3 regions of the Halomonas sp. 3D7M genome follow, and region 3 is predicted to be linked to each of the others. Evidence: predicted binding sites of a transcription regulator. Region 3 holds the regulator's gene; each other region holds the start of a gene.
What was found. The regulator sigma-54, encoded in region 3, starts transcription at its own class of promoters, with help from an activator protein. The targets are predictions, from matches to a motif close to TGGCACNNNNNTTGCTNT.

Region 1 (9,078 bases), on a different contig from region 3:
GATGCTTGTGTCAAAGCCATGCTCGGCAAAGATAGCGAGGGCTTCTTCACTGGTTAACCACGCCTGTAGCGCCACGGCAGCAGCGTTTTGCTCTGCATCAATCAGGGCGATGGGGTACGTAATGGGGTCGTGGCTGGCGGCTGGGAATAACCCAAGTACCCTGACGGCCTTGCTGGCAAAAGCATCCGTTTGATACACCACACCGATGGGTGTTTCTTCACGCTCTACCAGCGCTAATGCAGCGCGCACATCATTGCCACGGGCTAGGCGCGGCGCTAGAGCTTCCCATTCGCCCAGTGTCTCCAGTGCTTGCTGGGTATAGATACCGGCCGGTACATGGTCTGGGTCTCCCACGGACAGTCGGTCGCGCTCGCCTAATAGCGTTTCAATAGCGATGCCTTCCCCTGGGGTGAACTGCATTGGCACGCTATCGCTGGCACTAACAAGCGCCAATCGATTTTGCAGTAAATCTCTACGTTGCTGCACATTGATATGCTGATCTTCAAGCCAATCCATCCACGTCACATTTGCGGAAAGAAATAGCTGCGCGGGACTGCCGCTGGCGATTTGTCGAGCAAGGGTAGACGACGAAGCATAAATCGCGGTCACATCAACGTCATTATGCGTTTCATAAACCGCAATGGCATCGTTTAGTGCATCGGTCAGCGACGCAGCGGCTGCAACGTGCACATTGTCGCTCGCGAGCGCTGATGCTGTCGGAAGGCTAAATAGAATAACGCTGGCAAGCAGGCGATTGTTCACACCGAAGTTAAGCATCGTTTTATTCCGCTATTTCCACATGGATATAGCGGAGATTAGCGAATACTCAGCGCGTGTTCAATGACAAATAACGCGTGGCTGGATGGCGATCAATCATTGTCGCGCTCGGCACCATCAGAAGGTGACAGAAGCGCTAGCAGTGCTTTGGCATCGTCAGGCGTTGCCATCACAAACTGCTTTTCCAGTGCTCGATAGTGGGTAAGTACTTGTTTGCCAATCTCTGTTAGGTGTGCTCCACCCCGTGCATTTCCACCGGAACTTGTTACCACCAGCGGTGATAAAAAGTAGCCGTTCATAGTTTCGAGCAGTTGCCAGGCTTTTTTATAACTCATGTTCAGCGCGCGGCCCGCCGCGGAAATTGAGCCGGTTTGATCAATCATTTCCAACAGGTCAGCCTTGCCAGGGCCAATCACCACATCGTGGTTTAACGCTAAGCGCAGCTGGAAGGTAGGGGAAGGGTGATGGGTGCGTGTCATTGTTGAACTCTGCTGATGACTATGTGCGTATCAGTTTAGCAACGATATAGCCCCCAACGCTTACCATTTAGTGGTTAGCAAAGAAGAGTGCGCAGCTTAGCTTAACGAGGCTTGGGCCTTCTTCTAACGGCGTTGAAGGTTGCTCAGATTTGGTGCGCTTATCCGTTTTTGTGTTCTCTTTTGGTGCTTAAAGCCGTTGGTAGCTAACAATCTCAAAGCTTAAGTTATTGTGTCGACAAAGAAACGTGGTTTTTCACCATTTTGGCGCACTCCTTGCATTTCAAGTTGAAATATTGACCAACTGGAAGCGATAGCGCCATGACTCTGTGTGAACTTGCGACACCTGCCGCTAGCTCAGGCCATCGCTTTGATGGCGAGCGCCACTGGGCGGCATCGCTGGCGCTGCGTTTTGCTAACCGTGAGGGCACAACCCGATTGGTGCAGGCTCGTCACCAAGGGCCGCTACGAGTACAGCGGCCGTTTTACCCAGAAGGCAGCACGGAAGCTTGCCATGTGTACGTGCTGCATCCACCCGGTGGTTTAGTCAGTGGCGATGCCCTGACGATTCGCGCCCACATCGAGGGTGATGCTCATGCGCTGCTCACCACGCCTGCGGCTAACAAGCTTTATAAAGCTGACAGTCAGGGCGTTGCCTGGAACCAACAGACTGAGCTTAACGTGGAAGATGGCGGCATCCTTGAGTGGCTTCCTCAAGAAACGATCGCCTTTGATGGCTCCAAAGGCGCTCAGCGAACGCATATTGCGTTGCATGGCAGTGCCCGTTGCTTGGGCTGGGAAATCATGGCGCTGGGCCGCCCCGCCAGTGAACTTCCCTATGTAACAGGTCGCATTGAGCAGCACTTTCGTTTAACCCTAGATGGCAAGCCGCTGTGGCTTGAACGCCAACCGTTGGATCCTGCACATCCGCGTTTTAACGGGCGCTGGGGGCAGGGGGGCGCCACGGTGCAAGCCACGCTATGGGCGGTGGGCTTAGAAGATGCCGGTGTGGCGATTGATGAGCTACGCGAAGCGCTGCCGGACAACCCGCGTTGGGCGGTTACCGTTCGCCAGGGCGTGCTGTTATTACGTTATCTCGGAAACTCACGCAATGAAGCCTGGACGCTGTGTGAGCAGGCGTGGCATGTTCTGCGCCCGCACTGGATCGCGCGTGTCGCCCACACACCGCGCATTTGGTTAACCTAAACGTTGTGCAGCAGGTGCTAAATAAGTTATTTGTACTAATGCAAATGAAAACCTTTTGCATTAAAATGGTGGTCTGTGACCTGCACCGAGATGCACCATGCTGCTCAACGTCTTATCCTCTTCCTATTGGCTGCTGATCTTACGCATCCTGGCCGCGACGCTTGGCGGCTATATCGTTGCTGCACTGTTTTCGGTGGCAGCGCTTGGCTTACCGTTTGATACCATGATGTCTCTGCGTATCGGCATGATGGGAAGCTTTATTATTTGGGCGGGCGTGGCGATCTGGTCGTTTATCACGCCGAGTTTGATACGTCTTTGGGGAGCTATCGGTCTAGCCATTGGCGGCCTTCTAGTGGTGGCTAACTATGGCGTCCACTAAGCGCAGCGTGAGGCGTAATATGGCCCAGCTGCACACATGGTGCGGCTTGTTGGCTGCTTGGCTGCTATTTGCCGTTTTTCTGACGGGCACTCTGAGTTACTTCAAAGAGAGTATCTCGTTGTGGATGCAGCCCGAACTTCCGAGTGTCGCCGCGAACGCTGAGTGGGACAATCGGCGCCTGGCGGATTACTGGCAGCACTATCTTACTGAACATGCCTCCTCAGCGAGAAATTGGCAGATCACTTTTCCTAATGAGCGCGAGTCGGTCTCGACAGCCGTCTGGTTTGGGCAGGATGGGAGAGAGCAGTCGGTACTTGACCCAACCACTCTGACGTTGGTTACCCCGCGAGAAACGCGTGGGGGGGATTTTTTCTACCGATTCCATTTTCAATTGCATCACCTCCCCGCCGTCTATGGCCGCTGGCTCATTGGTATCGCCACCATGATGATGTTCGTGGCAATCATCAGCGGCGTGATAACCCATAAAAAAATCCTGCGCGACTTTTTTGCTTTTCGGCCCCAGAAGGGCGCGCGTAGCTGGCTAGATGCGCACAATGCATTTTCTGTGTTAACGCTGCCTTTTCAGCTAATGATTACCTACACCGGCTTGATAACGCTCATGTCGCTCTATATGCCTTGGGGAGTAGAGCGCGCGTTTCCCGATGCTGACGCGCGTCGCCAAGCGACCAGTGAACTGCATGCCTTTCCCCTCTCTGACTCAGCCACGGGGCAGCCTGCAGCGTTATATGCCCTTAGCGAACTGGTCGGTGATGCTGAAGCGCATTGGCAGAAGCCGGTGCAGTCCCTGAGGGTAAGCCACCCTGGCGATGCAGGTGCGCGTGCCGTGGTTTGGCAAAGTACCCACGAGGCGTTATCTGCGCACCGCCCACAACGTATCTATGAGGCCAGTTCGGGCGCCTTGTTAGCAGAGACTCAGCCGCAACGCATTGATGAACAAGCACACGGCATTATGGTGGGGTTACATGCCGGCCGTTTTGCCGACTGGGGCATGCGCTGGATCTATTTTGCATTAGGGGCTGCTGGGTGTGGCATGGTGGCAACTGGGCTACTGCTGTGGACGTCAAAGCGTAAGCATAAGAAGGGCGGCGTGGTGGGGATGTGGTGTGTCGAGCGGCTTAATATAGCCACGTTGGCCGGCATGCCGATTGCCGTATTGGCCTTTTTAGCCAGCAACCGACTTTTACCGGTGGCGCTTAGTGGGCGTGCCCCATGGGAAATCCATTGCTTCTTTGCCGCCTGGCTGCTCGCGTTGCTACACGCTGTTTTAAGACGCTCGGCCTCGCAGGCGTGGCGGGAGCAGTTAGCTCTGATCGTTATCTTGTTACTGTGCCTACCAATGCTGAATCTCTTGGTGCCTTCCTATCGTGTTCTAGGTGAGCTTGCCGCAGGTAATTGGCAGCGTGTTAGCGTTGACCTGATGTGTTTGGTCGGCGCGCTGACCATCGTCTGGCAGATGAAACGAGCTGCTAAAAAAGCGAGCACCCGTGTGCAGCCCATTCAGGTGGCGTCATGATGCTTATCACGATTCTGGCACTCGGTACGCTGGGCTTTGCATTAATTGCGCTATCGGATAGTCGCCATCGACGCCGTTGTGGTCTTAAGCCTGCTCAACAAAAACCTTGGTTCTGGGCGGGCAGTGCGATACTCGGTTGGCCGCTTTGGTTGGCAATGGAAACCTGGAGCACAGGGCTGGCAATAACGCTATGGCTGGGCTGTCTAAGCATCTCGGCGGGAGTGGTATTTCTTGGTCTGGCGATGTTTGAGCGCTTCCGCCAGCAGCCGTAATTACCCCCGCCGCTGGCGTTACCCCACGACCAAGATTTCAATCTGTTATTTAGTAATGGTTGTTGTCTAAGAGCTGAATATAGCCCGTTAAATCGATTAGATAACTATGTACTTGCAAGGGTTGGTACTTGCATTTAAGCTGCGCATCCCCCATTAATTAGGGGTGGTCATACAGCATGGCCCAGGAGGTTGCAAGTATGTTTAACGAAGAAAAAGTGGCTCAGATGGCGGCTTACCTGCTAGGGCAGCGTGGTGGCCAGATGTCATATCTGAAACTGATGAAGCTCTTGTACCTTGCAGATCGTACCTCTATGGAACGATTTGACGAGCCGATGACAGATGATGCTTGGGTCTCAATGGATAAGGGCCCAGTGTTATCGACTGTTTTGGAGCTAATGCAAGGTGCTAGTCGTAGTGGAGAATGGAACAGTTGGATCGCTGGCGGGCCTGTTCCTTATGAAGTTTCTCTAGCTTGTCGTGATAGTGATCGAGATAGCTTTGATGAGTTATCAGATGCGGATGTTGAAATCCTTGACGAGGTTTGGCAACGATTTGGAGCCATGACTCGCTGGGAGTTGGTTGAATACACTCATCTGCACTGCCCCGAATGGCATGATCCACATGGCTCAATGCGTCCTATCCGGCCTCAAGATATGTTTCAGGCAATTGGTAGAACACCGGAAGAAGCAGACGAACTCTCTGCCGAAATTTTTCAGCGCCGTGAACTCAGACAGGTGATGGGACGTTTGGCGTGACAGAGTATTGTCCTTTTCGCAAGGGAACCCTGCTAATCCTCTCTGGGCCTGTAAACCATCTTCACATCATCATGAACGATCCCGTTTATTATCCAGAGCGCGACTACTACGGGGTTCTTCTAGTAAATATTTCATCTGTAAGGCCAGGTCGTCGATACGACAGAACATGCCTCATTGAGGCCGGTGAACACCCTTTCATCCGACATCAAAGCTATGTCGTCTATGGTGACGCGGTGGTGAAAAGTGCTGATGACATCAGCCAGTTCGTTTCAACTGGTGAATTTTCAGCTCGAGATCCTGTAGATGAAATTAATTATCAAAGGGTGTTAGAAGGTTTCGATCACTCCCCAAAAGTAGCACCAAAAATCAAACGGTTTATCCGCAATTACATGAAGTAGAAGTTAGATGTCATCGCTTACTTCGACGTTCCAAGTTTATTATTTAGCTACAAAAAAACAGCCTGGTGGTAGACTCTCTGCTATTGACAGTAAGCGAATGGACGTGTCCTGCTTATGTAGCTGAATGACCGCGACAACAAGGCCGCGATCAATATTCACTAGCAAAGTACGCCATTATGACGGACCAAAGGTCAGTCGGGTTCTTTCAATAGAGACTTGTATCAATCAAGCCGCGCACCGTTTGCTGCTTGAAAAGTTGGAAACCTCGCTCAATTGGGCGGTGAGGAGGTCAGTGCGCCGGGCATGGCGCACATCTATAGGGTGAAAGTCCCGAGCAGTGACGTTGGGAGTAGCTGTTAGCCAATATGGCAAGGGTGTCCATCGCAAGGTGGAATCTGAAGGAAGCCTGCGGCAAATCGCTGAGCCGAGGAACACGAATCTCATACGAGGCGGGCTGCGTGGAGTAAGTGTGCTGAACAACACGAAGCTCATCCCAACACGGCAGCGCAGTACGTATATGAGGCGGCTACCTGGCGAGAAAGATGTGCGTCTTACCCCGGGAGGTCCCTTGCAACCGCTAGAGCCAAGCCAACCGCACAGCGGGAGGGGCGGCAAGGCTGTGAGGGAAGTCAGCAGCGGCCATAGTAGGTGGCCACATTCCACCGAAGGGCCAAAGGCAAGTGAAAGGGTTTCTCCGTGATCTCTGACCAACGCGATGACAACCGACCGCAGTTTAGTAGCAGCGGCAGACCGGTTACGGGCCGGAACCCTTGCGAACCCTGCTACCCGGTCTCCATGGACGATGTGCTTGAAAGTGCCAATATGGCGGCGGCATGGAACCGGGTGCAGCGCAATAAAGGGGCCGCTGGCCCCGATGCACGCACCATTGAGGACACCGAATCCTATTTGAAGGAGGCGTGGCCGGGGGTCAAGGAAACCCTTCAATCAGGCGCTTATCAGCCAGGTTCGGTGAGAACGGTCTACATTCCGAAGGGCAATGGCAAGCACCGTATGCTGGGCATCCCTAACGTGTTAGACCGCTTAATCCAGCAAGCCATCCATCAAGTGCTCAGCCCTCACTACGAGAAGGATTTCTCTGACTCAAGCTTTGGCTTCAGACCAGGCCGTAATGCCTGGCAAGCAATTGAGCAGGCTCATGACTACGCCAAACAGGGTTACACGATAGTGGTCGATATTGATTTGGAGAAATTCTTTGACCAGGTCAACCACGATCTTTTGATGGCCAGGCTAGCAAAACGTATTCACGACAAGCGTTTGCTTGGTGTGATCCGTCGCTACCTTCAGGCCGGAATGATGATGGGGGGTTTCGTTAGTCAGCGAGAGAAAGGCACACCGCAAGGATCGCCCTTGAGTCCGTTGCTTAGTAATATCCTACTTGACGATCTGGACAAGAAACTGGATGCCAGAGGCCACCGGTTCTGCCGATATGCCGATGACTGCCAGATCTACGTCCAAAGCCGTCGAGCGGGCCACCGAGTCAAGGACAACGTGACCGCCTTTCTCGAAACACGACTCAAACTCCCGGTAAATCGGGAGAAGAGCCGCGTCGTCTCTGTCTCACGCAGCAATTTTCTCGGGTACAGCTTTGTTGGAAAGGCTAATCCGCGCATCCGCTGCAGTAATGAGACGATCAAACGCTTCAAGAAACGGATCAGGCAACTGACCCGCGGGCATGATCGCGAAGCCATTGAGGTGAAGCTTGCCCGTCTCGATCGATATATTCGAGGCTGGACAAGCTACTTTCGGTTGGCAGAGACACGCCGCTTATTTGCTGATATCGACAGCTGGATACGAAGCCGACTACGCATGTGCCTGATGAAACAGTGGTTTAAACCGAGAACCCGAGTGAGGAAAATGATCGAACTCGGGCTCCCTGTGGATGAGGCGAAAGGATACTGTCAGCACAAACGCTGGTGGTTTCTGGCCCAACTCCATCATACGCGGTTCGCGATGAATAACCGCTGGTGGCACAAGCGAGGCTTCCGTGGTGTGCGCTTTTATATGGAGCGGTTTGCCAACACTTGACCAACCGCCGTGGTACGGATCCGTATGCCAGGTGGTGTGGGCGGACGGGGACTAGCTCCCCTCCGACCCGATCCAATCCCAGTTGATTGACATAGCGGCACTACGCGGTTCGCCAAGCCAGTACTGGCTGTAGAAACCAATTTGCTCGTAGTAGTCCTGGTCAAACACGTTGTTGATGTTCAACTGCGCGCTTAATTGATCGTTGAAACGGTAGCGTGCCATCAGGTCAGCAACGGCGTAAGCGTCTTGCCCAACCTTAACCTGTCCATTGGGGCTAGATGTGTTCCGCCAAATATCGCTTTGCCAACGAGCCCCGCCGCCCAGTGTTAAGCCACTCCATGCACCCGGTAGTTGGTAAGTGGTAAACAGTTTGACCTGTTGGCGCGGATGGGTCGTATTGGTCCGCTCGCCGTCGGAATTTTCTGCATTGGCTAGCGCGTAGCTGGCGCTCACATTCCAGCCAGAGGCCACTTCACCAATCAATTCGACTTCAACGCCATTGACCTGATTACCATCAACACTGCGATGGGCGGACGTACCCGGCTGGCCGATCACATCAACGCCAGGAATGGCTTCGGCCACACCGTTTTGCTCTGTTCTAAACAGTGCAATACTGCTATCCAAGTGGCCGTTCAGAAGGGTTGCCTTAGCCCCCAGTTCATAGCTGCGACCCTGAATAGGGTCCAGCAGAGAGCCATTCTCACGGCGGGCATTCTGAGACTGAAAAATCTCGGTATAACTCGCGTAAACAGAGGTATAGTCATTAATATCGTAGATAATGCCTGCATAAGGCGTTATTTCATTGCTGTATCGGTATTGCCGCTCAGACCCATAGTAAGTCTGATCTAATTCCCAGTCGCTCAGGCGTGCACCAAGAATAAGATTAAGCGGATCACTCAACGAAAAGCGCGACACCATAAAGCCGCCGCTTTGCGTTACCTGCATATTATCTGAGCTGTTGAATTGCCCCCACTGAGGCTTGGCCACCACACTGTCTCGCCAATTAAGGTAACTACCCGCGGAAGGCGGCGTGCCAACCGGGGTGGCCAGTTTTATCTCAAAGTCATCTTCGTTATGCATCCAGCCAAAGCCCAGCTCGTGTTGGCGGCCAAATAAGCTGAAATCACCTTCGGCCGTTACGTTAACGGTTTGTTGAGTGCGGTTGCCGCGGTAATTTAAGAAGGAGCTGGACATACCAAGGCCTGTCTCCCTGTCTGGGAAACCGCCGCGATAAA
Region 2 (6,998 bases), on a different contig from region 3:
CTACCTTTAGCGGCTCATGCCAGCCGCCCTCTTCCTGGCCAGTGGTGGCAATCGCAACATGTCGTTGCTAACAGCGCTGTTTTAGCCCAAGCAATACAGCACCAGGTTGTCCTATTGGGCGAGCAGCATGATGCCGTTGACCACCACCGCTGGCAGTTGTACACCCTAGCGGGGCTTTACGCGCTGCGTGACGATATGGTCATCGGGTTAGAAATGCTGCCCCGGGAAGCGCAACCCGCACTCGATGATTGGGTTGCGGGCTTGTTATCCGAAGAAGCGCTGCTGGAACAGTCCGGCTGGGAGGAGAACTGGGGGTTTGATGCTGATCTTTACTTACCCATTCTCCATTTCGCGCGTGTTCAACAGATTCCTCTGATCGCCCTCAACATTACGCCCGAGCTGCGTCAGCGCTTAGCTCGTGACGGCTTCAGCAGCGTGCCTGCCGACCAGCGACACCATATACCTGCACCGTTACCGCCAAGCGCTGGCTATGAAATGCGCTTAAAAGAGGTATTTGACCAGCATGCAATGGGTGACGACGACCCCGCTATGCTAAGACGCTTTTTACAGGCCCAGCTTAGCTGGGATGTCGCGATGGCCGAAGGGCTGACTAACGCCGCCTTGGAGGGTAAATTGGCCGTTGGCTTAATGGGTTTAGGCCATGTAATTTACCAAGATGGTGTGCCCCACCAACTTGATGGGCTGGGGGTAGATCACACCTTCAGCTTACTGCCCTGGTCAACAGAAACCTGCGAGTCACCCGACTCTGCATTAGCAGATGCTGTTTTTGTACTGCCAGCGGCGGAGTAACCGCTGACAGATGGGTTGCGAATAGATTGGTCGCTAACAGGTTATTTGTTAAAAGAAGGGGCGGTTAGGCATCATCTGCCAGCGCAGGCAGCAGCGTTTTCAATTTACGAGTAAGAGTATTGCGCCCCCAGCCGAGCAATTCGGCAGCTTCCCCTTTGCGCCCACCGGTATGTTTCAGCGCCGTTTCAATCAGAATACGTTCAAAATCCGGCACGGCTTCTTCCAGCAGATGGGTATGGCCTTCTGCCAGGGCGTGGTCAGCCCAATCCCTGAACGCGGAACGCCAATCGCCATAAACACTACCTTCAGAAGCGCTGACCGAGAGCAGTTCTGGGGGCAAGTCCTCAATGAGAATTTCGCGGCCGGAAGCCATGACCGTTAGCCAACGGCAAATATTTTCTAATTGACGAACATTACCCGGCCACGGCAAACGGGTAAGATGCGCTTCTGCTTCGGGCGTTAACACCTTGATATCGGTGGTCAGCTCTTTGGCAGCTTCCGCTAAGAAATGACGCGTTAAACGCGGAATATCTTCCCGACGTTCGGAAAGGCGCGGCAGATGAACGCGAATCACGTTTAAGCGGTGGAACAAGTCCTCGCGAAACCGCCCATCGTCAACTAACGATTCTAGATTCTGATGGGTCGCGGCAATAATACGTACATCAACTTTTACAGGCGTATGGCCACCCACGCGATAGAATTCACCATCCGCTAACACACGCAGCAAGCGCGTTTGCGTTTCAGCGGGCATGTCACCAATTTCATCAAGAAACAGCGTTCCGCCGTTAGCCTGTTCAAAGCGACCTTGGCGCTGTTGCGCTGCCCCTGTAAACGCGCCCTTCTCATGGCCGAATAGTTCGGACTCAATCAAGTCCCGGGGAATTGCCGCCATATTCAGCGCTATAAACGGCTTGCCTGCTCGCGGGCTATGTTGATGGAGCGCCTGAGCAACACGCTCTTTACCGGTGCCAGACTCACCGTTAATTAACACCGTGATGTGGGAGTGGGAAAGCCGCCCGATGGCGCGAAACACTTCCTGCATAGCGGGCGCTTCACCAATAATCTCAGCACTCAACCCTTCCGGTACGCTGACCGGGCGCTGGCGCTCTCTTGCATGAGCGACCGCACGGCGCACCAGCGCCAGCGCTTCGTCCACATCAAAGGGTTTCGGCAGGTATTCAAAGGCGCCCCCTTGGTAAGACGCCACGGCACTGTCGAGATCCGAATGCGCGGTCATCACAATCACCGGCAGGTCAGGGTGTGCATCACGCACCCGGGACATTAAATCCAGCCCATCAATGCCGGGCATACGAATGTCAGTCACCAGCACATCCGGTGGATTTTCTAACAGTCGCTCCAGCGCGGTATCGGCGCGTTCAATACACTCTATATCCAGGTCTGGCTGCGCTAAGGCCCGCTCTAATACCCAACGGATGGCGCGGTCATCATCGACAATAACCACTCGTGCTACATCGGTTTGTGTCGCCTCAGTCATGACGCTTCTCCGGTGAAATTAACAACCAATGGAATCAGTAAACGAAATTCGGTATGCCCTGGGCGTGAGTCGCATTCGATCAATCCTTGATGTTGGTGCAAAATCGATTGAGCAATTGATAGCCCTAGGCCGCTACCTTCAGCGCGCCCAGAAACCATGGGATAGAAAAGCGTTTCACGTAACGTTTCAGGTATGCCAGGGCCATTATCAATAACCCCCACTTCACTGACTAAACGATGGCGTTCAGCCCCCAGCGTAAATTGGCGGCGTGCGCGGGTGCGCAGCATAAGTTCCGGCGAAGGCGTTGCTGCATCACTCATGGCCTGTACCGCGTTACGTGCCACATTCAACACCGCTTGAATCATTTGAGATTCATCGCCAGAAAGATCCGGCAAACTCGGGTCATAATCACGACGGATCTCAATATGCGGATGCTCGGCAATCAGCAGCGCTCGCACCCGCTCTAACACCTTATGGATATTGACCGGCTCATGTTTGACGATGCGATTGGGGCCCAACATGGAGTCGACCAAATCTCGCAGCCGATCCACCTCTTCCACAATAATATGGGTGAATTCACGCAGTGCAGGATCATCCAGATCGCGCTCCAATAATTGGGCAGCACCACGAATCCCGCCTAAGGGATTTTTAACTTCATGAGCCAAGCCCCGCGCCAACACTTTGATGGTCTCTTGCCGGGTGGTCAGCGCTTCTTCCCGGGAAATCTGCATTAGCCGATCACGGGGCTCTACTTCGAGTAATAGTTCATCGGCTGAAAGCGGGGTCACGGTGTAGTCCACCGTTAATGGCTCGCTGTTCAGCGGCGTAATGCGTGCTTCGCGTTGGGTATAGGGATGAAAGGCATCCCGCGCTTTAGCGAGGACATCATCAATACTCTCATCGCCCCCTAACAGAGTGTCTAAACTAATGCCCTGCACACGGCTAAAACTCACCGCTAGCAACGCTTCCGCTGCCGGGTTCATCCAACGAACACGGAGTTCACCGTCTAGCAGTAAGACTGCAGTGGTGAGGTGTTCAAGTAAGCGCTGGTACATGGCGTATCCTGAAGCGTCGCTGTAAAAAATAGCGTTATCGAGCGTATGAAAGAGAAACTGCAAAAAGCGCGCCAATTGGCCACTTGCACGGCTAATGAGCAGGGGGCGGGGATGTAGCGAGCCGTTATAGCGCAGTCCGAGCGGTCAGCCTGTCACTTATTGCACCATTATAGTGCGCATGACTCATCATCAATAAAAATACTCACCGCATCAGTGCGGCGCCGCAGACAGCGTTCTCCCCTTGCAAACAGACCTCTTCGTCTCACTATTCAGTGGTATAAAAAAACCCCGCCGAAGCGGGGTTTTAGGCCAGTCACACCCGAGGGAGTGATACTAGCTGCTGTGCTTAGCAATCGCTCTTAACAGCTGTAGTACATATCGAACTCAATCGGGTGAGTGGTCATGCGAATGCGCTCCACTTCTTCCATCTTGAGGTCGATGTATGCATCGATCATATCATCAGTAAACACGCCACCTTCGGTCAAGAACGCGCGGTCTGCATCGAGTGCTTCCAACGCTTGGTCCAGGCTGTTGGCAACGGTCGGTACTGACTTACCTTCTTCTGGCGGCAGGTCGTACAAGTTCTTATCCATGGCATCGCCAGGATGAATCTTATTCTTAATACCGTCGATACCCGCCATCAGCAGCGCCGCGAACGCCAGGTAGGGGTTAGCAGTCGGGTCAGGGAAACGTGTTTCAACACGCTTACCTTTCGGGCTGGCGGTATACGGAATACGGATAGAGGCAGAACGGTTACGAGCGCTATAAGCCAACATAACCGGCGCTTCAAAGCCTGGCACCAAACGCTTGTACGAGTTAGTAGACGCGTTCGTGAAGGCGTTCAGAGCACGAGCGTGTTTGATCACACCGCCAATGTAGTAAAGCGCCATTTCGGAAAGCCCAGCGTACTCGTCACCCGCGAACTGGTTCTGGCCATCTTTCCAGAACGACTGGTGTACGTGCATACCAGACCCGTTGTCGCCTACCAGCGGCTTCGGCATGAACGTAGCAGTTTTGCCGTAAGCGTGAGCCACGTTGTGGATCACGTATTTCATTTCCTGAACTTCGTCAGCTTTCTTCACCAGCGTGTTGAATTTAACGCCGATTTCGTTCTGACCCGCGTTAGCAACCTCGTGGTGGTGAACCTCAACGGTCTGGCCAATCGCTTCCAGGGTGTTACACATTGCACCACGCATGTCATGGAAACTATCAACCGGGGGAACCGGGAAGTAGCCGCCTTTAACGCGCGGGCGGTGCCCCAAGTTGCCACCTTCTACCTGATTACTGGTCGCCCAAGCACCTTCATCAGAGGTGATTTTGTACATGGAACCCTGAATGTCAGATTTCCAATGGACTTCGTCGAAAATGAAGAACTCAGGCTCAGGGCCAAAGAAGGCGGTGTCGCCCAGGCCGGTGGACTGCAGGTAAGCTTCTGCGCGCTTGGCAATAGAACGCGGGTCACGGTCATAGCCCTGCATAGTGGCAGGCTCGATGATATCGCAACGCAGGATCAGGGTAGCGTCTTCGGTGAAGGGGTCGAGGAAACCAGTGCCATCTTCAGGACGAAGAATCATGTCGGATTCGTTGATGCCTTTCCAGCCCTCGATAGAGGAACCATCGAACATCTGACCATTTTCAAAAAACTCTTCGTCCACGTCCCGTGCCGGTACGGTGACGTGCTGCTCTTTACCGCGCGTGTCGGTGAAACGCAGATCTACCCATTTAACATCATGTTCTTCGATTAGCGCGAGAGTCTTGGCTGACATAGTGTCCTCCGGTATGAACGTGGCTTAAGCTTGTGACAGTAAGCTACCGATAAAAGAGTTATTAAACAAACCGGCTATCGTTGTAGCACGCCGAGAGGCATCTGCCTACGACCCGCTAGCCGCTGCCTAATACCAAGCACGGAACATGCCAACTCTGCACCAATATGGCATAAAAAAACAACAAGCATTTGTTTTATAAAAGATAAAAAATAAAATACTGCGCTTCTTCATGTAGCATAATGCTCTGCGAAAGAACGAACTTAGCCCTAAAAAGCCACCTAGCTCAGAAAAACGCACCAATAAAGACCAACCAGAGACCCGCAAGCACCAACATGGTGCATATCAAGCATCTATTATTTTCCTCATCACTGTGAACTTTAGCTTGATACCAAAAGAAACTCACACCTACAATTGATTACAAACAGATAGATTTAATAACAAACAGGTTTCACAACACAGGAAGCCACTCACATGGGCACGGTCTGCTTTATTGTTGATGCGTCAGTCACAGGTGCCCTTTTACCACGTCACCTGCGCGCTATTCGCCAAACAGGCTTTGCAGACCACACACTTCCCATTATCGTGACCAGCGCCACCGCCGATCCGCGCGTGCCGGACATTGAGCAACGCTACCGCGCGCACTTTCTTGTTACCCCTTCCCAGCCACTGGGCGCAAGGATCAATCAAGCCGCATATCTCAGCCAAGCTGATTGGTTGCTGATTGCAATGCAGCAACGGGCGCTAACAGCCAAACTATGGTGTTTACTTTATCCCCAGCTAGACACGTACACGCTGGATGCTCTTTTGATTGGCAGCGAACCACCCCGCTTATCCGAACGCTTACTCCAGTGCTTTTTAGGCGCAGGCGTCGCTGTTCCTCCCTACATCGCCATCAGGCGCACGTGGCTAGAACGGTTGGGGGGCTTAGACCCAGAGCTAGATGAAGCAGCGCTTGCTGATTTACTACAGCGCCTTTATGCCTGCCCTACCCGTTTACAAACCTTCAGCCTGGAAACATCAGGGCTTACCCGAGACTCGCCATCAAGGAGTAACAAACCCTACCGGCCACCTCCCAACTCGCATACGGATACTTAACGTCTCTTATGGCTTAGGATCTCCTGTTGGTTAAACGCTCAAATGCTTGCCCAATAGCACTGCCCCCGCCGTCATAGTGTTAACCATACTATTCAACACGAATAAGCCAATACCATCGGCAAGAATCGGTTAATGCACTAACCAACGTGAAAACAGCACACAGAAAGGTATTACCCCCACGGCTGTTGAAGACAAGTTCTTTTGAAGACTTGTTCTTTTGAAGACAAAGCTATCCAACCAGCGAATGTGAGTGCAGCGGATCCACGACATCCCCATGCTTCAGCAGTGATTGGCTCTATCACACCAACGCACACTACACTTAAACATCACGCTATCTGATACCGCTCAACAAAAGGACACTGACAATGCATCAGCATATCGAATGGGACGAACCTGGCAGCGCAAGCGTTGTAGAGTTTTTTAAGAATGACCCCGACCACACGCCGCCCTACCCAGGCGCCATGCTCTCCGCCCGTTATCTAGGCCGCATTGTGCGGGTAAAAGTAGAAGCCTATCGTGATGAAGATGCCGTCAGCATCGGCAGCGTTGCCGCCATTCTTGACCGACACGGGCACCACCACGAATCCCACCACAAGCTTAACGTAGGCGACATCGTCCGACTTCCCGATGACAAACGCGCGATGGAACACTGGGACGAGGACGATTAAGAGTAACCGCCATCACAAACTACGAAAGCAAAGCGCGCCCTTTAAAGGGCGCGCCTTAACAAACCGTATCAACGGAAACATTTACCCCGCTTTCTGAATTTCTACCGAA
Region 3 (14,005 bases):
CGCCTTGAGTCGCTACTGGAAGATTTTCACATCACGCACATTCGTGACAACTTCGGCATGAGTCTTTCGGGCGGAGAGCGTAGACGTGTTGAGATCGCACGCTCCCTCGCGACAGAGCCTGCCTTTATTCTGCTTGATGAGCCGTTTGCCGGCGTTGACCCGATCTCAGTGGGTGATATTAAAACGATCATTCGAGCCCTCAAAAAACGCCATATCGGCGTACTAATCACTGATCATAACGTCAGGGAAACACTAGATATTTGCGATATTGCCTACATTGTAGGTGACGGTCATATCATCGCCAGTGGCCCCCCTCAGGAAATTCTCAACAACCAGCGGGTAAGAGACGTTTATTTGGGGGCTGATTTCCGCCTGTAAACAGCCACCTGCAAAAAAAATAGTAGTGGTGGCATAGTTATTGCACTTGCACCAAGCCATAACTCGCACTAGGGTGGAGCTTTCTGATTAACGAGTGGTTCTCAGATGGTCATGAAAGCTTCTCTTCAATTGCGTATCGGTACACAGCTGACCATGACACCTCAGCTGCAGCAGGCCATCGCCCTGTTACAGCTATCAACGCTGGACCTCCGTCAAGAAATTCAGCAAGCACTTGATGCCAATCCAATGCTTGAGCAGGAAGATGAGTTCGGCGAACAGGCCGTTAGTGAACCCCAGGAAGTTGAATGGTCCGAAAGCATTCCTAACGAACTCTCAACTGACAGTGACTGGTCAGACACTTATCAAGACCTAGGTAGCCATGGTGCCAGCAGCGAGGGGCCTGACTTTGAGCGTCAAGCCGCTGGTCAAAGTTTGCATGGCCACTTACTTTGGCAACTCGCCATGACAGATTTTTCACCACGCGACCATGCCATTGCTGAAAGCCTCATCGATGCACTGGATGCCAACGGCTACCTAACTCAACCTCTCAATGACATTCGCGAAGGACTTAAAGCCCAAGGGCATGAAGGCCTTAGCCAGCGTGAAGTTGAAACAACCTTGCTGCGCCTTCAACAGTTTGAGCCCACCGGTGTATTTGCTCGCGACCTGCGGGAGTGCTTAATGCTGCAGCTCGCCTCACTACCCGAAGATACACCGCTGCTGATGCCTGCCAAGCGCTTAGTGCGTCAATTTCTTGAAGCGCTCGGTAAAGATGATGTGCGTTTGCTAAAGCGGCGGTTAAGTCTAGATGATGAGCAGCTTGATGACGTAATCCGCTTGATCCGCAGCCTGGACCCTCGCCCCGGGAGCGCCTTTGGCGACACAGATGACAGCTACGTAACGCCAGATTTAGTCGTCCGCCATGACCACGAAGGATGGCACCTGGAGCTAAACCCAGAGGCACTGCCGCGCTTGCGCATTCAACCTGACTACGCAAGCCTCATCAAACGGGCTGACAAGAGCCAAGATAACCAATTTTTAAAAGAGCATCTCCAGGAAGCGCGCTGGCTCATCAAGAGCCTTTCAAGTCGAAATGATACGCTACTGCGGGTGGGCCGAGAAATCATAGCTCGCCAGATAGGCTTTCTGGAACACGGTGAAGAAGCCATGAAACCGCTGATCTTAGCCGATATCGCAGACGCCGTTGAAATGCATGAATCTACTATTTCCAGGGTCACCACCCAGAAATATATCCATACCCCGCGCGGTGTGTTCGAACTCAAATACTTCTTTTCCAGCCAAGTAAGTGGCCAGGACGGCGGCGACAGTCACTCCAGCACCGCCATCCGGGCTCGAATCAAAAAACTGGTGCAAGATGAACCGCCCGGCAAACCGCTCTCAGACAGCCGCCTCGTGGCGCTATTGGAAGAGGGTGGCATTAATGTAGCAAGGCGAACGGTGGCCAAATATCGTGAATCAATGGGTATTCCCTCTTCAAGCGAGCGCCGCCGTTTACGCTAATAAAACAGTGCTAACGAGACAAAGTCTGTCTAGGGGCTTTGCAATAGCGCAAAAAGGGTTACAATCGAAGAACAGTCCGATGGATAAGGAGCACGTCAATGCAAGTAAATATCACTGGTCATCACGTAGATCTGACTGACGCCTTGCGTGACTATGTAAATGAGAAGCTGGAACGCGTTGAGCGCCATTATGACAATATCACCACCGTACAAGTGACCTTATCTGTTGAAAAGGAGCGTCAGCAAGCTGCCTGCACCCTGCATGCTGCAGGTGCCGATCTACACGCAGAAGCATTAGACAATGATATGTATGCTGCGATTGATGCACTAGCGGACAAAATTGACCGTCAACTCGTTAAACACAAGGAAAAAGCACAAGCTCGCGCCCAAGGCGCTGGCGTGCGTTAACTCAATGACGTTGGAAACCATACTTCCCCCGGAGCGCGTGCTGTATGACGTCCCCGGGGGCAGCAAAAAAAGGGTGCTGGAATTTTTCAGCACCTTTATTGCGCAAAACACGCCAAGCCTAGATAGCCAAGAAGTCTTCAGCCGCCTGATTGGTCGTGAGCGTTTGGGTAGCACTGGAATAGGCAACGGCGTTGCCATTCCTCACGCCCGTAGCCCTCACTGCAGCTCGCCTATCGCTGGTTTTTTAAAGTTAGCCGAGCCTGTAGATTTCGATGCTATTGATGGCGATCCCGTCGACCTTGTTTTCGTACTTTTAGTACCCGAAGAGGCGGACGACACGCACTTAGCCTTATTAGGGCAAGTGGCGTCTATCATGAACAGCGTTGACACACGTCAGCAGCTTCGTAGAACGGCTAGCCAACGTGAGCTATTGGACCTTATAACAGCAAAAATTCGTGAACAACCTGTTACTTAAATAGTCCACCGCTAGACACTGCCTACGTTTACCTCCATTTTTATTGGCATGCCAAGAGAAACTCTATGCAATTGGTGATCATTAGCGGCCGTTCAGGGTCCGGTAAATCTATCGCCTTACAAGCGTTAGAAGATCTTGGCTATTGTGCCATCGATAACTTGCCCGCCATGCTACTCGGCTCCCTGGTGGATGAGCTTCGTGAGCAAGGGGCACGCCCCCAATTAGCGGTAAGTATCGATGCGCGCAATTTACCTGCTGCACTAAAGCAACTGCCAAAAATGCTTGAATCTTTGCGTCAGAAAAGCATTCACTTCCAGGTTATCTATCTAACCACCGATGCCCGAATTCTTCTTGAGCGATACTCAGCCACGCGTCGTCGCCACCCTCTTACGCGTGATAGTGACATGACGCTTGAAGAGGCCATCAATAAAGAAGAAGAAACCCTGCTCGACATCCGTGATCTGGCTGACCTGATGATCGACACATCGCGTCTGTCGGTTCATGACCTGCGCCGCCGGATAACGGATCAGGTTGCCCAACAGCGTGAAGATAGATTAACCCTGACACTAGAGTCATTTGGCTATAAACGGGGCGTCCCACTTGACGCAGACCTCGTCTTTGACGTGCGCTGCCTACCAAATCCGTACTGGGATCCTACACTGCGCCAATACACTGGCCGTGATGCCAATATCATCCACTTTCTGAAGGGATATCCTGTCGTAGAAGAAATGCGCAATGATATCCAGACATGGCTGGAAAAGTGGCTACCCGCTTACCAAAATAGCCAACGCAGTTATATGACGATTGCGATTGGCTGTACCGGTGGGCAGCACCGCTCTGTCTTTATGGTGGAACAACTGGCGCAAATGCTGGTAAAACAAGCGGGAGAGGTTCAACTCCGTCATCGTGAGCTAGGCTTGCAGTACACCCTCAGTGAGCAGCAGCCCTCCACATCCGCGCCTTCAACAAACGCGCAATAAGCAACGCCTTTTCTTCACGACCCCACTCGGCTAAAAGGAACCAGAGTGCCAGAAAGAACCTTAACACTCACTAATCAGCGCGGCCTTCATGCTCGCGCAGCGACAAAACTCGTCAAGTGTGGCCAACAGTTTTCGGCCAACATTCACGTTTACAAACAACAACAAATGGCAGATGCGGCCAACATTATGTCGTTATTGATGCTGGCCGCCCCTTGTGGCACTGAACTTAGAGTTCATGCGGAAGGCGACGACGCCGAACAAGCACTAGAGGCGATTGAAGCGCTGTTCGACGCACGTTTTGACGAAGACCACTAACATCAGCAAAACACGTGCTAACTGAGCTGTTAGCTCAGTTGTTAGTTACCAGCGACGGTCATTGCATCAATTAGCCAGCTACCCGTGTGAATACTGCCACGGGTATCGATGTCATCACCGACGGCGACCAAGCCAGCAAACATGCTATTCAAATTACTGGCAATAGTGAATTCTTCGATAGGGTGCTGTATTTCGCCATTTTCTACCCAGAAGCCTGCCGCGCCTCGCGAATAGTCGCCAGTCACGCCGTTAACCCCCTGCCCCATTAGCTCAGTCACCCAAATGCCACGCCCCATCTGCTTCAGCAAATCATCTCGGGGCGTCAGCGGCGCTAACAAACGTAAATTGCGTGCCCCACCTGCATTACCTGTCGATTGCATGCCTAAACGCCGCGCACTGTAAGCAGACAGCATATAGCTGGCCACACTACCCTGATCAATAAAGCGATTGTTGCGAGTCTGAACGCCTTCAGCATCAAACGGCGAGCTAGCCGTCGCCCCCACCTCCATAGGCCGTTCTTCCAAACCAAACCAGCTCGGGAATAGCGGGCTACCTAAACGATCACATAAGAAAGAGGATTCGCGATAAAGCGCCCCACCTGCCAACGCCCCCATCAAGTGACCTACCAAGCCACTGGAAAGTGACGGGTCGAACAGCACCGGGAAGGTGCCTGTTGGCGGCCGTTGAGCGCCTAACCGACGTAGCGTGCGTGATGCCGCTTCGCGGCCAACCTCCGCAGGATCTCGAAGCATGGCAGGATTACGTGCCGAGGTATAATCGTAATCGCGCTGCATGCCCTTCTCATCCTGTGCAATCAGCATGCAGGAAAGTGAATGGCTACTGCCTTTCTGGGTGCCGAGGAAGCCGTGGCTGTTCGCGTAAACTCGCACTCCCTCACCACTGGATAGCGAAGCGCCTTCCGACTGATGAATTCCCGCTACATCACGCCCCGCTTGCTCACATGCCAGCGCCAAATCGATTGCTTCATCGGTCGTCAACGCCCAGGGATAATGCACTTTAAGGTCAGGTAGGTCAGTTGCCATTAGCGACGCATCTGCTAACCCTGCGGCAGGGTCCTCCCCCGTATAACGGGCAATTGCCAGGGCTTTCTCTACCGTGGCTTTAATTGACGCGCTGCTGGCATCGGTAGACGAGGCGCTGCCCTTGCGCTGCCCAACATATAGCGTAATGGCAATCCCTTGATCACGTGAAAGCTCAACAGTTTCAACTTCACCAAGACGCACGCTTATCCCAAGACCTTGATCTACACTAGCGCCTACCTCAGCAGCATCTGCGCCTAATTTTTTTGCCAGCGCAAGCGCCTCTTCAGCACGCTGGGTTAACAGTACCTGCTGGGCCGCTGCATCAAATGCTTGTGCCATTTTGGCCTCCTTTTCGCCTGAATCGCATTGGCGGATCAATGTTGTGGTCGCAGCCTGATATAATGCTGCAAACGAAACTAATTAGTGAGTTCTAGTATGCCTAAGCAACGCCCCGAGCCCTTCGATATTGATGAACAAGAAGAGCGCCCCAGTAAATCTCAGCTCAAGCGGGAAATGCATGCCCTTCAGGCGCTTGGCGAAACGCTTATCGCGATGAAACCTGCCGAGCGCGCAAAATTTCCGCTCTCTGACGACATGTTACGCGCCATAGAAGAAACCTCGCGCATCCGCTCCCATGAAGGCCGCCGTCGCCATATGCAATATGTGGGCAAGCTTATCCGCAAAGAGGACCTTACTGCCATACAGGGTGTCTTCGACGCTATCGAGCAGGAAAAAGAGCAGCGCGATCATGCCTTTCACCGGCTAGAAAAATGGCGCGACCGGTTAGTCGAAGAAGGTGACAGCGCTGTCGATCTATTTATGGCGGAATACCCTAACGCTGATCGCCAGGCAATACGACAACTGGTACGCAATGCGCGTAAAGAGCGTGAGCAAAGTAAACCGCCGACCAGCTCGCGCAAGCTGTTCAAACACTTACGCGATACGCTGGCACTCTAACCCCTGTATGTCTCAATGACTGGGTCATAAAGACTGGTTCATAAGGACTGGTTCATAAGGACTAGGTCATTAAGACCAACTCATACAGACCTAGTGATGGCAATCAAGTCACGAAGACTGGGTACCGCCGACCGTCAGCTCATCCAGCTTAAGGGTGGGCTGACCGACGCCTACCGGCACTCCCTGCCCCTCTTTGCCGCAGACACCTATTCCTGTATCCATTTCCATATCATGGCCAATCATTGAAACACGCCCCATTGCCTCAGGACCGTTGCCAATCAAGGTAGCTCCTTTAACAGGCGCAGTAATTTTGCCATCTTCAATGAGGTAGGCTTCGCTAGCGGAAAATACGAACTTACCTGATGTAATGTCGACCTGACCACCACCGAAGCTGACCGCATAGATACCGCGCTTAACGCTTTTGATAATGTCGGCGGGTTCATCCTGGCCTGCCAGCATGACAGTATTGGTCATACGCGGCATCGGCAAATGGGCAAAAGATTCACGCCGCGCATTACCCGTTGGCGCCATATTCATTAACCGTGCATTAAGCTTGTCTTGCATATAGCCAGTTAAAATACCGTCTTCAATCAGCGGCGTGTATTGCCCTGGCGTGCCTTCATCGTCCACGCTTAACGAACCACGGCAGTCAGCAACGGTAGCATCGTCGACAACCGTTACACCTTTCGCCGCAACACGTTTCCCCATCTGCCCTGCAAACGCTGAACTGCCCTTACGATTAAAATCGCCTTCAAGCCCGTGGCCCACCGCTTCATGAAGCAAAATACCTGGCCAGCCAGCGCCGAGAACAACCGGCATTTGACCAGCAGGTGCATCGACTGCCTCTAGGTTAACTAAGGCTTGGCGAACAGCTTCTTTCGCATAGCGTTCCGCTACGTTTTCATCTCGCAGCCTGGACATGGAGTAACGACCGCCGCCCCCAGCACCGCCTCGCTCTCGCCGACCATTTTTAGCCGCGATAACACTTACATTAAAACGGACTAATGGGCGGATATCTGCCGCTAAGGTGCCATCACTGGCACGTACTAACACCACTTCATAAGTGCCTGACAATGAGGCGCTCACTTGGCTAATACAGGGGTCAGCTGCACGCGCGATGCGGTCTGCTTCTTTTAACATTGCCACTTTTTCGTCAGCGGTAAGCCCCGCCAACGGATCAAGTCCTGCATAACGACCTGCAGCGCTGACAGCCACTACCGGCTGCCCAGATAGCTGCTTACCACTTCGTACAATGCCCGCTGCTGTACGGCCAGTATCCATTAGCGCATCTGCGGTAATTTGATTAGAGTAGGCAAAACCCGTCTTTTCACCTGCCAAGGAGCGCACACCAACGCCGCCATCAATGTTATAGCTGGCTTCTTTTACTTCACCATCTTCCAGCACCCACCCCTCTTGCCAAGTACGCTGGAAGTAGAGATCGGCATAATCAATACCAGCCCCCAGGGCATAAGACAGCCCAGTATCAAGGGCATCCAAATCTAGGCCACTTGGTGTCAACAAAATGGAAACAGCGGTATTTACATCGCTCTTATGTGCGGTCATTAAGGGCCTTCTAGAGTGATCTGCGGCGACGTCCATGGACCTCGCACGCGATAGTGAATAGTGGTTGCTTGATCTAACGCGCTACCAAAAAGCTGGTCCGCTACAAAAAGAGCGCCACCTACAATCGGAGCACCTACGGCTATGGCTGCGATAGGCAAGCTCTGGCTAATAGGTAGTGTGACGCCTAGTCGCTGATCAAGTTCACGTTGTATAAGATTGACGCTTCCCGTCAGGGTTAGCGTGGTAGATGGCGCTTCAATGGAAAGCGGACCGCGCAGCAGTAATTGGCCCGCGGCGACATCTGCCGTGCCATGCACCCGATCAAACGCAGTTCCTTGTCCCGTCACGTCCGAAAAATCGAAACGCAAGCGGCGCAGTATATTGTCAAAATTAAGCAGACCAACCAAGCGAGCCGGTGTTGATTCCAGCGTCACAAAGCGCCCATCACGTACATCGGTTCGAATATCGCCTTCCGCCCGACTTAATTCAAATTGCCAGGGAGCACCTGGCCACGTCAGCGCTGCGCTGACATCCGTAGAACGGCTACGCATGGCGATTGGTTGGCCTAGACGCTCTAACGCAGTGCCTACATCACCACCCTGTATCGAAACATCAGCGCGGGTATGACTATTGTTAGCGTCGCCTTCCCATACCAGTTCTCCGCGGGCAGAGAGCTGCCCCAGTGTCAGGCCGACCGGGGAAAGAGTAAAACGTTGCCCCTGGCTTTGCCAATAAGCGGTTAACGGTCCGAAACGCCCTTCCCCAACGCCAATATCAGCTAGTCTGAGCCTGCCATCCGGCAACTGGTTAAGCCATTCGGGTATAGCAGTTGGTGTGGCGTGCTGAGTTTCGACAGCATCCATCCAAGAGCCTGGTGTCGGCGCACTGCTGTCATGCGCTGCAGCAGGCACATCAAATAGCCGATCTACTTCCAACGATGAGATAGCGATATCAAGCGGCAGCGCGCTACCGGGCTGATAAGTCACTCGACCTGACACAAGATCACCGCTTAACTGCATAGCCAAGCGCTTTCCTTCAATATTGCCTGTCGCTTCTAAGCGACCAAAACACGCATCACGGAAATGCACGCAAGGCGTACTAAGCATTACTGATATTGGCGTATCCTCACTATCGCCATTCGACGAAGATGACGCCTGCATCAACGGTGACAGCGCCTCCTGCCAGTCATCAAGAGGCAACTCTTCAACCTGGGCGACAACGCTCCAACCTGGCTGTGTTGGCCAGCCACTCGGTGCGGCAGCACTGCCCAAAGCTATTACCCCCGCCAGCTCATCATGATCAAGCTGTACGCGAGCATTAACGATGTCGGCCAACTGTGTTGTTAAGCGACCACTGTCGAAGTCCGCGCTTAACCGCCATGGCCATGGCTGTTCAGCGGACTTGCTAAATGGCGCTGGCAACCTGCTTGTAATACCAAGCAAGCGGCTTTCAAGGACGATCGACGGTGATGGCTGTAGGTTGACCTGCCCACGCCACTGAGCACGCCCCTCAAACAGCTGGCGAGCTTGCTCAGCGGGAATATTGGCCAGTTGAAATAAGGTGGCGACATCAATATTCCCGCCCAAGGCAATACCGTCGTCCGGAACATTGATATCCGCTTCTATGGAATTACCTGACCACAGACCCGATACATGCCCGAGCAAAGCGTTTTTTTCGCCGTGCTGCTGCCACGTCATCTCTCCCTGAAGATCTTCTAGCGGAATGTCGACAGGCTGAAAAGCAAGCGTTGTGAAATTTGGTCGAGCATTAATCTCCAGCGCCAATGAGTCCGGCGCGCTCAGTGGTAACGATAAAGCGATGTCACCCTCAACCCGGCCCTCTGCACGAACATCGTTAAGCAGTGGCAGATCAATCTCAGGCATTGCCTGGAGAAACGCCAGCAGTGAATCACTATCACTGCTGACACTACCCGACAAATTAAGCGTCTCATCAGCCATCTTTAGCACCCCATCAGAGACGTCAATGCCTTGGCTTTCAGCATGCTGAATAACCGCCTCCAACACCTGATCCTTCCAAACCAATCTGCCCTCGATTTCCTCAAGCATGGGCCACCCAGGCGCGATGGGTAATCGCCCCTGTGTGACAGAGAGGGCCAACGTGGAGGAAATTTGGTCTGCAAACTGACTTTCTGAACCAGCCTCTTCCCCAGTAAAGGGAAAGCTAAGCTTGAGCGAGCCATTGGGAACAACACCACCTACGTCAGTTAATAGCCACTCACGAAGTTCAGGCTCAAGAGCTTTAACGGGCAGCCACTGAGAGAGCGGGTAATTAAGCGCATCAACATTTGCAAACGCAATATCAAGCCCAAACTGGCCGCCTTGTTCACTCGCAATCAGACCAAAACCGCCACTCACCTCGGCACCATCCCAATCTAGGCGTAGATCCCTACCACTGATCATGGTGCTCGGGCCGTCATACACCCACTCCACCACGCCCTCGGCATGGCTCAACAGCATGGGTGATTCAAACAATTCAGGAAAATTAAGCGAGCTGCTTCCAGCACTGTTAAACGTTACTCTGCCGCGAAAGTCTCTTGCCTGTACCCAAGCATCTAACGGGCCACCTCCTGGTGCTTGCTCCCAAGGCAGCACCGCCACATTGGTTAACGCCGCATCAACCCCCCAATGGCCTTCATGCTGACCTAAACGCAAACCTTGGACCTGGCCACGGGGTGATAGTGTTTGTAACACTCGAGTAAGCGATTCAGGCAACAAAATATAGTCGCGCCAAGCCGCCAAAGAAGCCAGTTCAAATGCGCTGGTGCGCACCTCCCATTGATCAGGCTGGTGGGATAAGTACCAATGCCGCGGTAAGGCTGGGCCACCACTTCCACCTTCTGGACGCGCCCACTCGACGTTTTCAGCATCTCCACTAAGCCAGGCTTCGCCGCCCTCACCGTCTCGCCGCCAAAGGCCATTGGCCTGAATGTTTTGCAGTACGGCGTATTGAATCTCGTGGCGCAGGGTCAACTGTGGAACATCGACAGCCAAGCGAACCTCATCTAAGCGGCCTGCATGCCAGCGACCCCACAACGTAACCTCGCCTCCCATTTGCTCTAGGGAAGGCATGCGATCGGAACGTAAAACAGCGGCTAGTGTCACTAAATGATCCAGCTGCATGTCCAATTGGAGCGCCGCTGAAAAATCACGGAAACCCTGTTCTCCAGGCTGCATCTCCACGTTCATCGCAATGGCCGGCAGCGTTTCTTGGGCTTGTGCTTCTTGGACCTCAACTTCTTGAGACCCTGCTCCTTGCGAAATCACACTTTGAGATTCTAAGATCGTGACGGCACCTTCCAAGCGCGTTCGCCGCTCATCGCCATTGAGCAGTAAGGTAGGCGCGTGCAAGGTGACGGCCTGCTGGCTTCCATGCAGCACCAGACGAGTATTATCTACCCACAATCGCTGGCGAAGAATAAGACCTGCCCAGGCGTCCAATGCCGCTAAATCAACAGTGGGCTCCTGAGACATAACAATCGGCAGCTCTGCTGGTGCCGGCCAACCCCAAGCAGCGTCTCCCTGCTGATATAGATGAAATTCAAGGCCTGTGATGCGCGCATCATTAAACACGGGTGCAATGCTTCTCAATGTCGCCCAACCATCAAGCCGCAAATGTGCACTTTCAAGGGATACTAATTGCTGCCCGTCAGGCGTCGCTGAATGCACGCCCTCCAATTGCAACACAAGATCGTTACGCGCCAACGACAGCGATAGGTGCTCGATAGTAACGGGCACCCCCACACGGGCCTCTAATAACGCTTCTATTTTCGGTGTTAGCAGACTGGATTGGCTAATTAATAAGCGCGCCAACAATAGAAAGACAGCAAGGCCGCCTAGTAACGAGGCGATCATTACTAGGCACCATCGAGAGAATAAACGTAACGCTATCATTACATTAGTACGATGTCGTACTGTTCTTGGGAGTAGTGTTGCTCTACCTGAAATCGAATGGTTTTATTAATAAACGTTTCCAGGTCGGCAACCGCCGCAGACTCTTCGTCCAACAGTCTGTCAACCACCGGTTGAGAAGCAAGCACCATATATGTTTCGGCACTGTAGGCACGCTCTTCGCGCAATATCTCACGAAAAATCTCGTAACAAACAGTTTCAGGCGTTTTCAACGTCCCGCGCCCACTGCATGTTGGGCAAGCTTCGCACAAGGTTTGCTCCAGGCTTTCCCGCGTGCGTTTACGGGTCAACTGCACTAAGCCCAGCTCAGTCACCCCGGTGCACTTCGTCTTCGCATGATCACGCTCAAGCGCTTTCTCAAGCACGCGTAACACTTGGCGCTGATGCTCTACATCCACCATATCGATAAAGTCGATAATGATGATGCCGCCAAGGTTGCGTAGCCTTAGCTGACGGGCAATCGCAGTCGCCGCTTCCAGGTTGGTTTTAAAAATCGTCTCTTCAAGATTACGGTGACCGACATAACCACCGGTATTAACATCGATCGTGGTCATCGCTTCTGTCGGATCGATAACCAGATAGCCACCAGACTTCAACTGAACCTTGCGACCTAGTGCTTTTTGAATTTCATCTTCAACGCTATACAAATCAAAAATGGGTCGCTCGCCTGGATAATACTCGATACGATCTACCGCATCTGGCATAAATTCTTCAGCGAACTCGACCAGTTTGATAAAGTTCTCGCGGGAATCGATGCGCACTTTTTCAATATCATCGCGCATGACATCCCGTAATGTACGCATAAACAACGGCAGGTCATCGTAGATCACACTAGGCGACGCCGCCGTTATTTTACGCTCACTGACTTTGCGCCAAATACGCAGCAGGAAGTACATGTCACCCGCCAGCTCTTCATCACCAACCCCTTCTGCCGCAGTGCGCACGATGAAGCCACCGGCTACCTCGATGGTCTGCTCGTCAATTCCCTTATCTAGCAGCGCTTTTAAACGCTCCCGCTCTCGCTCATCTTCAATGCGCTGAGACACGCCATGGTGGGGAGAGTCAGGCATATAGACAAGATAACGTGACGGAATCGAGAGATGGGTAGTGAGCCTGGCACCCTTGGTGCCAATGGGGTCTTTGGTCACCTGAACGACAAGCGCCTGACCTTCATGTAGCAACTGACCAATAGTCTGCTGCTCATCATTAGGCGTCCCTGATGGCATTACCTCATGGGCATGAATAAACGCCGCGCGCTCAAGGCCAATATCAACAAAAGCAGCCTGCATACCAGGCAGTACACGCACTACTTTGCCTTTGTAGATATTACCTACAATGCCGCGCCTACGTGAGCGTTCAATGAGCGCCTCTTGTAAGACACCATTTTCCACCAGCGCAACGCGAGTCTCCATTGGCGTTAAATTGATGAGGACTTCACCGCTCATGCAAAATTCCTTATTGAGTCACAGTATCCTTGCCAACACGGCAGGCGGCGAAATGGCGGTTATCTCTGCTGATAGCAGCCCGACCAGATTGGCACCCCTTGCTGGCACAACAAGCGTGTTGTTTCATAGAGTGGCAGCCCCACGACTGCTGAATGGCTACCCTTAATTTCTTCAACAAACACAGCGGCTAAACCTTGGATGGCGTATCCTCCGGCTTTGTCTACTGGCTCACCGGTTTGCCAATAGTCAGCTATTTCCTGCTGACTGATTACGCGCATCTTGACGACCGTTGTCACACAACAAGAGAGTACACCCTTGGGGCCAGCCACAGCGACCGCTGTTAATACATTATGACGACGCCCAGACAGCTTCTTAAGCATAACGGCTGCATCATGCTCATCAATTGGCTTGCCCAATATCTGATCATCAATTACCACAGCCGTATCTGAACCCAGCACAGGAAGGGCTGTTCTTGAAACAGCCGCTTGCGCTTTCGCACTCGCCAAGCGCTCCACATAAGCTTGCGCAGATTCACCCTTGAGCGGCGTTTCATCTACATCACTTGGCATGACCTCGACCGCCACACCTATCGATGCTAACAACGCCTTACGTCTGGGAGATGCCGAGGCAAGGCATAACACAGGCGACGATGCAGAACGTGAACTATCCATTACAGCAACTCCAGCAGCTTATCAAACGCTAGCTAAACGCTGTTCGAGCGCTTTAAGCATGGTAGACCACCAGGGCCACAGAACAGCACTGATCAGTGATGGAATCAAAAAAGACAAATGGATTGAAAAATCCCCCGTCAGCGTGCGTAACCACTGCTCAATCAACTGCACCAAGCCTAATAAGACCAGCACGAGAACAGACTGCTGTACTAAAGAGTAAGCGCGAAAGCGGGGGTAAACCAGGGCGCATAAGAAGGCCAACAGCGACAATATCAGAGCATGCTGACCTAACGCGGTACCTTCGATCAAATCCATCAGAAT

Region 1: the regulator sigma-54 is predicted to act here: its motif matches at 1,519-1,536, upstream of INT22_RS11145 (urease accessory protein UreD).
Region 2: the regulator sigma-54 is predicted to act here: its motif matches at 5,260-5,277, upstream of glnA (glutamate--ammonia ligase).

Annotation. Positions count from the first base shown of each region.
Region 1 is NZ_JABUZF010000200.1:5,292-14,369, reverse strand. It holds gene modA (molybdate ABC transporter substrate-binding protein) at 1-777, opposite strand, end outside; gene INT22_RS11150 (winged helix-turn-helix domain-containing protein) at 870-1,256, opposite strand; gene INT22_RS11145 (urease accessory protein UreD) at 1,575-2,459, shown strand; gene INT22_RS11140 (DUF3649 domain-containing protein) at 2,557-2,838, shown strand; gene INT22_RS11135 (PepSY-associated TM helix domain-containing protein) at 2,858-4,372, shown strand; gene INT22_RS11130 (DUF3325 family protein) at 4,369-4,644, shown strand; gene INT22_RS11125 (Panacea domain-containing protein) at 4,842-5,399, shown strand; gene INT22_RS11120 (hypothetical protein) at 5,396-5,797, shown strand; gene ltrA (group II intron reverse transcriptase/maturase) at 6,593-7,843, shown strand; partial or broken gene INT22_RS11110 (TonB-dependent siderophore receptor) at 7,895-9,078, opposite strand, start outside.
Region 2 is NZ_JABUZF010000010.1:468-7,465, reverse strand. It holds gene INT22_RS00120 (ChaN family lipoprotein) at 1-810, shown strand, start outside; gene glnG (nitrogen regulation protein NR(I)) at 875-2,305, opposite strand; gene glnL (nitrogen regulation protein NR(II)) at 2,302-3,360, opposite strand; gene glnA (glutamate--ammonia ligase) at 3,720-5,126, opposite strand; gene INT22_RS00100 (hypothetical protein) at 5,598-6,221, shown strand; gene INT22_RS00095 (hypothetical protein) at 6,587-6,889, shown strand; gene INT22_RS00090 (mechanosensitive ion channel family protein) at 6,971-6,998, opposite strand, start outside.
Region 3 is NZ_JABUZF010000259.1:18,171-32,175, forward strand. It holds partial or broken gene lptB (LPS export ABC transporter ATP-binding protein) at 1-378, shown strand, start outside; gene INT22_RS16780 (RNA polymerase factor sigma-54) at 484-1,899, shown strand; gene hpf (ribosome hibernation-promoting factor, HPF/YfiA family) at 1,998-2,306, shown strand; gene INT22_RS16790 (PTS sugar transporter subunit IIA) at 2,311-2,781, shown strand; gene rapZ (RNase adapter RapZ) at 2,847-3,761, shown strand; gene INT22_RS16800 (HPr family phosphocarrier protein) at 3,807-4,076, shown strand; gene pmbA (metalloprotease PmbA) at 4,118-5,458, opposite strand; gene yjgA (ribosome biogenesis factor YjgA) at 5,555-6,076, shown strand; gene tldD (metalloprotease TldD) at 6,185-7,639, opposite strand; gene INT22_RS16820 (YhdP family phospholipid transporter) at 7,639-11,511, opposite strand; gene rng (ribonuclease G) at 11,550-13,013, opposite strand; gene INT22_RS16830 (Maf family protein) at 13,073-13,684, opposite strand; gene mreD (rod shape-determining protein MreD) at 13,706-14,005, opposite strand, start outside.